2 regions of the Polaromonas sp. P1_G2 genome follow, and region 2 is predicted to be linked to the other one. Evidence: predicted binding sites of a transcription regulator. Region 2 holds the regulator's gene; the other holds the start of a gene.
What was found. Region 2 encodes HrcA, which represses chaperone genes, less so after heat shock. Its sites were predicted from a motif close to TTAGCACTCNNNNNNNNNGAGTGCTAA; they were not measured.
Positions count from the first base shown of each region.

Region 1: a site for HrcA is predicted at 1,861-1,887, ahead of rpoH (RNA polymerase sigma factor RpoH). Genes of this name have one in related genera too.

Region 1 is NZ_JBFUBY010000113.1:541-4,661, forward strand. Features, by position in the region: partial or broken gene AC1D0P_RS13215 (7TMR-DISM family protein) at 1-652, opposite strand, end outside; gene rpoH (RNA polymerase sigma factor RpoH) at 868-1,803, opposite strand; gene AC1D0P_RS13225 (hypothetical protein) at 2,053-2,340, opposite strand; gene AC1D0P_RS13230 (Mpo1 family 2-hydroxy fatty acid dioxygenase) at 2,423-2,887, opposite strand; gene AC1D0P_RS13235 (Bug family tripartite tricarboxylate transporter substrate binding protein) at 3,024-3,998, opposite strand; gene AC1D0P_RS13240 (Ldh family oxidoreductase) at 4,025-4,121, opposite strand, start outside.
Region 2 is NZ_JBFUBY010000150.1:7,937-13,365, forward strand. Features, by position in the region: gene AC1D0P_RS15700 (RelA/SpoT family protein) at 1-1,355, shown strand, start outside; gene greB (transcription elongation factor GreB) at 1,364-1,870, opposite strand; gene AC1D0P_RS15710 (hypothetical protein) at 1,798-2,025, opposite strand; tRNA gene AC1D0P_RS15715 (tRNA-Arg) at 2,165-2,241, opposite strand; tRNA gene AC1D0P_RS15720 (tRNA-Ile) at 2,269-2,345, opposite strand; gene hrcA (heat-inducible transcriptional repressor HrcA) at 2,392-3,411, opposite strand; gene AC1D0P_RS15730 (NAD kinase) at 3,460-4,335, shown strand; gene recN (DNA repair protein RecN) at 4,353-5,429, shown strand, end outside.

The sequences.
Region 1 (4,121 bases), on a different contig from region 2:
CCAGCAGAAATTGCTCCTGCATGCGCTGCGCCAGCAAGGCGGGGTGCTTGTAAATAAACAGAGGCGCAGAAAACGGCCTGCGCGCATGTTCGATGCGTATGAAGTAGGTGACCGGCCGGGTTTGTTCGCTGTCCAGGTCGAAAACCGGGAAGCGGTCGGGGCGCGGCCATTGGCTCACCGGGATTTTGTCACCGGCCGTTTGTTCGACCCAGTTTCCGGCGACGTCACGGTAGTGCAGGCTCACGCGGTCTACACCCGCGCTGCTGACCTCCAGCGCCCAGCGCTGTGATAGGTCCGGCTGCATGGCGTTAAAGCGCAGCCACATCACCTGGCCGTCCAGCATGACGGTATGGCCGGCCGGGCGCATCGCGAACGGCAGGTCGTACTCCCAGGCCTCCACCTGCTCCAGCACGGCCTGGCCGGTCGCATCGATCCAGAACTGGCTGTGTTCAGCCAGGGGAATCTGGCCGTCGGGCGCGTTGAGCTGGAGTACCGGCAGCCGCGCGTCGGCGCCGTGCTGCGCCCATCCCGGCGTGACGCAAGCCAGCAGGCACGCCGCCAGCGCTCCCCTGATGCCGTTGCCGCAGAGAAGGGCGCGCACGAAGCGCTGAAAGCGTCCGGGCTTGCCGGTGAGCGCGTGAAAGATCCGCACGAATTCATTGTGCGGCCGTGCGTGGACAAAAAAGTTTTAAATTTTCGCCGGCCTTCCACGCCTGCGCGAAGTGGCGTGCGTGCGCAACGGCAATTTATTGCGGCAAAAACCGGATGAGACGGGGGCTCCCACAAAAAGAAAAGCCCGCACTGTGGAGGGTGCGGGCTTAGTGAAGCGGGCTGGCCTGGAGGGCTTCCGCTTTTATGCGTCTTCGCTTATGCGTAGGCCGCAAGCACTTTTTTCATCTTCTTCATCGCGGCGACTTCGATCTGGCGAATGCGCTCGGCGCTGACTTTGTATTCGGCGGCCAGGTCATGCAGCGTCATGCCGCCTGAACCGTCGTCGTTTACCTTGAGCCAGCGCTCTTCCACGATGCGGCGTGCGCGCGGATCCAGTTCTTCCAGCGCGGCCGTGATGCCGTCCGAGGCCAGATTGTCGCGCTGGCGCGATTCCATCAGCGCGGTCGGTTCCTGCGTCGCGTCGGCCAAATAGGCGATGGGGCCGAAGGCGTCTTCGCCGTCGTCGCCGGGGCTCGGGTCCAGCAGCACGTCGCCACCCGACATGCGCTGCTCCATCTCGATGACTTCCTCGCGCTTGACGTTCAGTGTCTTCGCCATGGAGTCGATCTGGCCTTCGGTCAGGGTGTCGCGGTGCGTCGCCACGTCGGCGTCGTCCTTGAAACCCTGCTTCATGGAGCGCAGGTTGAAAAACAGCTTGCGCTGGGCCTTGGTCGTGGCGACCTTGACCATGCGCCAGTTTTTCAGGATGTACTCATGGATCTCGGCCTTGATCCAGTGCATGGCATAGCTCACCAGGCGCACGTTCTGGTCCGGGTCGAAGCGTTTCACGGCCTTCATCAGGCCGATGTTGCCTTCCTGGATCAGGTCGCCGTGAGGCAGTCCATAACCCAGGTATTTGCGCGAAATCGACACCACCAGGCGCAAGTGAGAGAGCACCAACTTACCGGCGGAATCAAGATCGTTGTTTTCCTTGAGGTTTTTGGCGAATTCCTGCTCCTGCTCCAGGGTGAGCATGGGCAGGCGATTGACGGCGGAAATATAGGCGTCCAGGTTGCCCAGCGGGGGAACCAGCGACCAAGGGTTGACGGCTGCGACGGCGCCCGTCTGGGGCACGGCCACGGCAGCGGTCAGCGATTGGGGGGAAAGAGCATATGACACTGCAGAACTCCTTTTCTCTAGTGCTAAATATTAGCACTCTGTTGGAGCGAGTGCTAAGCAATAGGTTCAATGACTCGGATAGCGCAAGGCTAATAAGTAGTAACCCTTGGTATGCAGTATGACCAAAGGGGGCGGTTTTGGTTCGGGAGCTTTTGGTTTCCGGGATGTAAACGCTGGTAATGCCCCGGAACGGGTGAGACAGCAAGAAAAAGCGGCASGCGCTCAGGGCAGGCGCTTGTCGTCGCGCACTTCACGTACCTCGACGTCGACAACGTCAGCTGACGCGTTGCCGGCGTCGCGGCCTGCGCCACCCGGCCACATACCCTGGGGCGAGTAGCGCTGGAAGCGGCCGAACACCATGGCAGGTGCCGGCTTGCGGCCGGTAACCAGCGACTTCAGCAGGCTGAGGGCAACGACGATCAGCGCGGCGACCAGCAGGCTGACGGCGAACACCGCCGCAAACAGGCCCAGCACCAGTTTGAGGAAAAAACGCAGGATTTTGCTGATCAAGGCGGAGCACCCGTTAAAAGGTTTAAACCTTATAGGTGGAGCCGGGAGCTGCTATTTCAAGCTGGGAAGCATGCTGGATGGATCACCAGCGAATGCCCAGCCTGGCGAACAGCTTGCTCAGTACAAACAGCGGGCCGACCCAGAGATACTGGATGTCTTCAAAAAACGAGGGCTTTTTGCCTTCTATCTTGTGGCCTATGAACTGCAAGATCCAGGCGCCGACAAAAATGGCGATACAGATCGGCAGCACCAGCGAGCCCATGGCAAATATCACGCCCAKGAACACCGCAGACCACAGCGCCATGGTCGCGAAGAACACCGCGGACAGACGGGCGTAGTACACCATGCTGGCCGCGACAAAGGCATAAGCCACATAGGGATGCAGCGCAAACAGCATGCCGACCAGGCTCAGCATGATGAGCGGAATGGCGATGAAATGGATCAGTTCGTTGCGCGGGTTCCGGTGGCTTTCGCCATAGYGCGCCAGCAATTGGTCAACCTTGCGCGGCCCGGCAACGGCATCGGGGATGTCCGCTATGTCGTTCATGTATGTCTCCAGCGGCGGGGATCGCCTGTGGGGCGGATTTTCCGCCAGGCCGCCAGAACCGGAGCGGCGATTTACACAACGTAACGCAGGCCGCGAGCGGCCTGCGAACTTTGTACTTAGCGGCTGTGCCTGCCGATCAGGTCGGCGTGATTTTCGCGGTCTTGATAATCCGGCTCCAGCGGTCTATTTCGCTTTTCAGGAAGCGGCCGAACTCTTCTGAACCCTTTTGTGAGACACGAAAGCCTTGCTGCTTGGCGCGCTCTTCCACTTCCGCGCTGTACATGATCTTGATCATCTCGCGCGAGAATTTGTCCACGATGTCATCCGGTGTCTTGGCCGGGAGCATGGCTCCCGTCCAGTTTTCGACAAAGAGGCCAGTCATACCGGCCTCGAAAGCAGTCGGGACATCAGGCACCCCCGGGTGCCGGCCCAGGCTGCAGATCGCGATCGCGCGCAGTTTGCCGCCTTTGACGTGAGCGATCGATTCCGGATAGTTGGAAAAAATCACGTCCAGCTGGCCACCGATCAGGTCGACCATCGATGGCGCGCCGCCGCGGTAGGGCACATGGATCATCTTCGTTTTGTTCAGCTCGCAGAACAAGGCCATGGTCAGGTGTGCCGGAGTACCGTTGCCGCTCGAGCCCGCGCTCAGCTGCTTGGTTTTGGACACCGCCATCAGGTCCTTGAAGTCCTTGATCGGACTGGCAGCGGGAACAACCACAAGCATCGGCGAATTGGCCAGCAAGGCGACAGGGCGCAGGTCCTTGGTGAAACTGTAAGCCGCATTGGGATAGAGAGACACGTTCGCGGCGTGCGTCAACGTGATGGCCAGGATGGTATTGCCGTCGGGCGGTGATTTGGCGACCAGTTCGGCGCCGATCTGTGCGTTTCCGCCGGCCTTGTTTTCGACAATCACTGGAGTTTTCCACGCTTCAGACAGCTTTTGGGCGACCGTGCGGGCCATCATGTCGGTCAGGCCGCCGGGCGTGAACGGGACCACATACTTGATGGTGCTGCCCGGTTTGGGAAAGGCCTGTTGAGCCATCCCCAGGCCCGGAACGCCTGTCAGGGCTGCACCTGCTGATGCCAATACGATGTCGCGACGTTTCATGCCTACTCCTGTTGATTGAATAATTGTTAACCCACTAACTGATCCAACTGTGATTTGAGTGCGTCGGGAATGTTGAGTCCCGTCTGTAGTGCTTTCGTTTCGAGTGCGAGACGCCGCGCGCCG
Region 2 (5,429 bases):
GCGTGCTGCACCAGCTCTACAAGCCCCTGCCCGGCAAGTTCAAGGACTACATCGCGATCCCCAAGATCAACGGCTACCAGTCGCTGCACACCACCCTGGTCGGCCCCTTCGGCACGAATATCGAGTTCCAGATGCGCACCGAGGCCATGCATGTGGTGGCCGAATCCGGCGTGGCGGCCCACTGGCTGTACAAGGCTACGGACCCGGACAGCGACGCCTCGCAGCGCCTGGGCACGCAGTGGCTGCAGTCGCTGCTCGACATCCAGCATGAAACGCGTGACGCGGCCGAGTTCTGGGACCACGTCAAGATCGACCTGTTCCCCGAAGCGGTTTATGTATTCACGCCGAAAAGCCAGATCATGGCCATGCCGCGCGGCGCGACGATCGTGGACTTCGCCTATGCCATCCACAGCGATGTGGGCCATCGCGCAGTAGCCGCCAAGGTCAATGGCGAGCAGGTACCGCTGCGCTCCGAACTGCACAACGGCGACGTTATCGAGATCATCACGGCTTCCGTCTCCAGCCCCAACCCTGGCTGGCTGGGTTTTGTGCGCACAGGCAAGGCGCGTTCCAAGATACGCCACCACCTGAAGACCATGGCGCTGTCGGAATCGCAGGACCTGGGCGAAAAAATGCTGGCCCAGGCGCTGCGCGCCGAGGGCATAGAACGCGAACGCCTGCCCGAGGACGACGAGGCCCATCACGGTACCTGGGAAAAAATCCTGCGCTTTACCGGCAACCGCACGCGTGCCGATTTGCTGACCGACATCGGCCTGGGCAAACGGATTGCCAGCATGGTCGCCAAGCGCATCGTGACCTTGCTCGCCGAGACCGGCGAAAAACCCAATGCGCTGCTGATGAGCCGCGAGCGCTACACCGCCCATGAGTCGGTGTCGCAAGGCGCCCTGGTGATAGACGGCAGCGAAGGCGCCTCGGTGCAGTTCGCGCCCTGCTGCCGGCCCATTCCAGGCGACGGCATCGTCGGCTACCTGGGCCGCGGCGAGGGCCTGGTCATACACACTGACGACTGCGCCGTCGCCAAGCGCCTGCAGCACCGCGACAGTGAGCGCTTCATCGCGGTCGACTGGTCGGACGAACCGGTGCGCACTTTTGAGACCAACCTGCTGGTCACGGTGTCCAACGGCAAGGGCGTGCTGGCACGCGTTGCGGCCGCGCTGGCCAGCGCCGAGGCCGACATCACCCACGTCGACATGGAGCAGGAGCCCTCGCACGACGCGACCGACCTGCGTTTTGGCGTAGCGGTACGTGACCGCGTGCACCTGGCTTCGGCCCTGCGCAGTGTCAAGCGCACGCCCTCAGTGCTGCGGGTTCAGCGCGCCAAGTCGACCGGCTAGCCTGCCGCTTAACCGGCCGTGCGTTCGTCGGGCGCCGGGTAGTCCACCTTGAGCACCTCCAGCGTCTGCAGGCCTTGCGGCGTCACGAGGCTCACCTCATCCCCCACCCGCGACTTGAGCAACGCCCTGGCGACGGGCGATATCCAGCTGATTTGCCCCAGGGCGCTGTTGGCCTCGTCGATGCCGAGGATGGTCACCATGCGCTCTGCGCCGCTGTCATCGGCATAACTCACGGTCGCGCCGAAAAAGACCTGGTCGCTGCCGTGGTGGATGGAGGGGTTGCTGATTTCCGCGATCTCCAACCTCTGCGTCAGGAAGCGGATGCGCCTGTCGATTTCCCGCAGGCGCTTTTTGCCGTAGTGGTAGTCGCCGTTTTCCGAGCGGTCGCCGTTGCTGGCCGCCCAGTGGACGATTTCCACCATTTTCGGCCGCTCGTTGTCGATCAGGTCCAGCAGTTCGCTGCGCAGGCGCTCATAGCCTTGCGGCGTGATGTAGTTTTTGCCGCCCGCAGGCAGGGGCGCGAGCGCGGGCTCGTCGAGTCCGGCTCCGGCACGGCGCCGAAGAACTCCTCCATCGCCTCGCGCGAAATCCTGACCGGAATGGTGCTGCCTGCGTGCGACAGGCCAAAACTCAGCCAGTCGCCGTGGTCCTCGACGTTCAGTGATCCCATGTTTCTCCTCCGGAATGAGCCTCCAGAATAGCGGAGCGGCTGGTGGACGTACAGCCCCTGAAAACCACTAAAAAGCCCTGCGCAAAGAAAAATAGCCTAGAGGGGTAAGCCTCTAAGCTATTGAAATCACTAATAAAAGTGGTGCGGCTGGCAGGAATTGAACCCACGACCCCTTGGTTCGTAGCCAAGTACTCTATCCAACTGAGCTACAGCCGCTAAGCCTCAAATTATAGCTTATTTAAATGGTAGGGCGTGAGTGACTTGAACACTCGACCAAAGGATTATGAGTCCTCTGCTCTAACCAACTGAGCTAACGCCCCACACAAGAGGGAGATTGTAAGGGCCTGCGGGGACCTGCTCACGAGCCTACTTGCTGTGGCTGAGGGCCGTACTGACCAGTTTGGAGGTGATGTCGACGATCTGGATCATTTTTTCGTAGGGCATGCGCATGGGGCCGATGACGCCCAGCGTGCCCACCACCTGGCCGTCGACCTCGTAAGGCGCCGTCACCACCGACAGCTCCTGGTAGGGAATGACCTGGCTTTCGCCGCCTATGTAGATACGAACGCCCTCGGCACGGCTGGACACGTCGAGCAGGCGCATCAGCTGCGCCTTTTGCTCGAACAGGTCGAACAGCTTGCGCAGGTTGCCCATGTCGCCGGAAAAATCGCTGACGGCCAGCAGGTTGCGCTCCCCTGAGATGACGACTTCGTCGCGCGATTCGATGGCTTCGGAGCTGACCTTGACCGCAGCCTGCATCAGCGTGGCAATCTCGCCGCGCAGCGCCTCGACCTCGTTTTTCAGGCGCTCGCGCACTTCCTCTATCGCCATGCCGGCGTAGTGTGAATTGAGGAAATTGGCGGCCTCCACGAGTTGCGACTGGCTGTAGTCGGCCTCGGTGAAGATGACCCGGTTCTGCACGTCGCCGTCGGGCGACACGATGATCACGAGAAAGCGTTTTTCGGACAGGCGCAAAAATTCAATGTGGCGGAACACCGAAGTGCGGCGCGGCGCCATGACCACACCGACGAATTGCGACAGGCTGGAGAGCATGTGCGCCGCATTGCTGAGCACTTTTTGCGGCTGGTCGGGCGCCAGCCGGGGGGCGCCTATCTGGCCCACAGCGGGAAAGGAGTCGCGCTGCGTGGTCAGCATGGTGTCGACGAAGAGGCGGTAGCCGCGCGCCGTGGGGATGCGGCCGGCCGAGGTGTGCGGGCTGACGATCAGGCCGAGCTCCTCGAGGTCGCTCATCACGTTGCGTATGGTGGCGGGGGATAGCTCCAGGCCCGAGGCCTTGGACAGCGTGCGTGAACCCACCGGCTGCCCATCGGCAATGTAGCGCTCCACCAGCGCCTTGAGAAGCAACCGCGCACGATCATCAAGCATGCCGACATTCTACGAAGCTTGGGGCGGATGTTGTGATGTAATTTGCCGATGAAATCGCAATTCCGCCATGTCGCACTGATCGGCAAGTACCACGCACAGGGTTCCCGGTCGGCGCTGGAGGACATCGCGCATTTCCTGGGCACCCAGGGCTGCGAGGTGGCAATCGAGCAGGACACCGCCAGCAACACCGGCCTCACGCAATTCCCCACACTGGACGCAGCCGGCATAGGCGCGCAGTGCGACCTGGCCCTGGTGGTCGGCGGCGACGGCACCATGCTGGGCATAGGCCGGCTGCTGGCGCAGTTCGGCATCCCGCTGGTGGGCATCAACCAGGGCCGGCTCGGTTTCATCACCGACATTGCCTTCGAGCACTACCAAGCCACCCTGATTCCCATGCTGCGCGGCGAGTACGAGGAAGACCGCCGCTGGATGATGCAGGCCAAGGTTGTGCGCGACGGCCGCTGCGTTTTCAGCGCCACCGCCATGAACGACGTGGTGGTCAACCGCGGAGCGACCGCCGGCATGGTGGAGCTTCGCGTCGAGGTGGACGGCCGCTTCGTGGCCAACCAGCGCGCCGACGGCCTGATCATCGCCTCGCCCACCGGCTCCACGGCCTACGCGCTGTCCGCCGGCGGGCCCCTGCTCCACCCCTCGATTGCCGGCTGGGTGCTGGCGCCCATTGCGCCGCACACACTGTCGAACCGGCCCATCGTGCTGTCGGACTCCGGCGAGATCACGATTGAAATCGTCGCGGGGCGTGACGCCAGCGCCAACTTCGACATGCAGTCGCTGGCCAGCCTGCTGCACGGCGACCGCATCACCGTCAGGCGCTCGGAGCACCAGATGCGCTTTCTGCACCCCAAGGGCTGGAGCTACTTCGACACCTTGCGCAAAAAACTTCACTGGAATGAAGGCGTGGCCTGAACGGCGCGGATTTATTTATGAGCCTCAAAAGCATCTCGCTTCGCGATTTCGTCATCGTCCACGAACTCGAGCTGGACCTGTCCGGTGGGTTCACGGTGCTCACCGGTGAGACCGGCGCCGGCAAATCCATCCTGATCGATGCCCTGCAACTGGCCCTGGGCGCGCGCGCCGATGCCGGCGTGATACGCGAAGGCGCGGCCCGCTGCGAGATCAGCGTCGAGTTCGACAGCCCCAAGGGCCTGGCCGCCTGGCTGGAGCAAGCCGGCTTCGACGGCGGCGACAGCCTGCTCTTGCGCCGCACGATAGACGTGCAAGGCAAAAGCCGCGCCTGGATCAACGGCAGCGCGGCAACCGCCACGCAGCTCAAGGAGATCGCCGACCAGCTGGTGGACATCCACGGCCAGCATGCCTGGCAAAGCCTGACCCGGCCCGACGCGGTGCGCGGCCTGCTGGACTCCTATGCGGACGTTTCCACGGATGAACTCTCGCGCCGCTGGCAGCAGTGGCGCCTGGCCCAGAAGACGCTGCTGGAGGCACGCGATGCCCAGGACAGCCTGCAGCGCGAACGCGAGCGACTGGCCTGGCAGATCGGCGAACTGGACAAACTCGCGCCCGGTGCCGACGAGTGGGACGAACTCAATGCCCAGCACGGGCGCCTGTCCAACGCCCAGGCCCTGCGCGACGCGGTGCAAACCGCCGTCGATGCATTGCAGGAATCCGACGACAATGCCAATGCGCTGTTGGGCCGCGCGATTGCGGCGCTGCAAAACCAGGAACACATAGAACCCGAGTTCAAGGCTATGGTGGAAGTCCTGAACGGCGCGCTGGCGCAGATGGAAGACACGGTCCACTCGCTCAACGGCTATGCCCGCCATGCCGAGCTCGAGCCGCAGCGGCTCGCTGAACTGGACGAGCGCCTGTCGCAGTGGGTCAGCCTGGCGCGCCGCTACAAACGCACGCCGGCCGAGCTGCCCGAGCTGCTGGCATCCTGGCAGGCCGAACTGCAAAAACTCAATGCCGCGGCCGACCTGGCCCAGCTTGAGAAGAACGAAGCCGCGGCCAAGGCGGCCTACCTCGAGGAAGCCGGCCAGGTG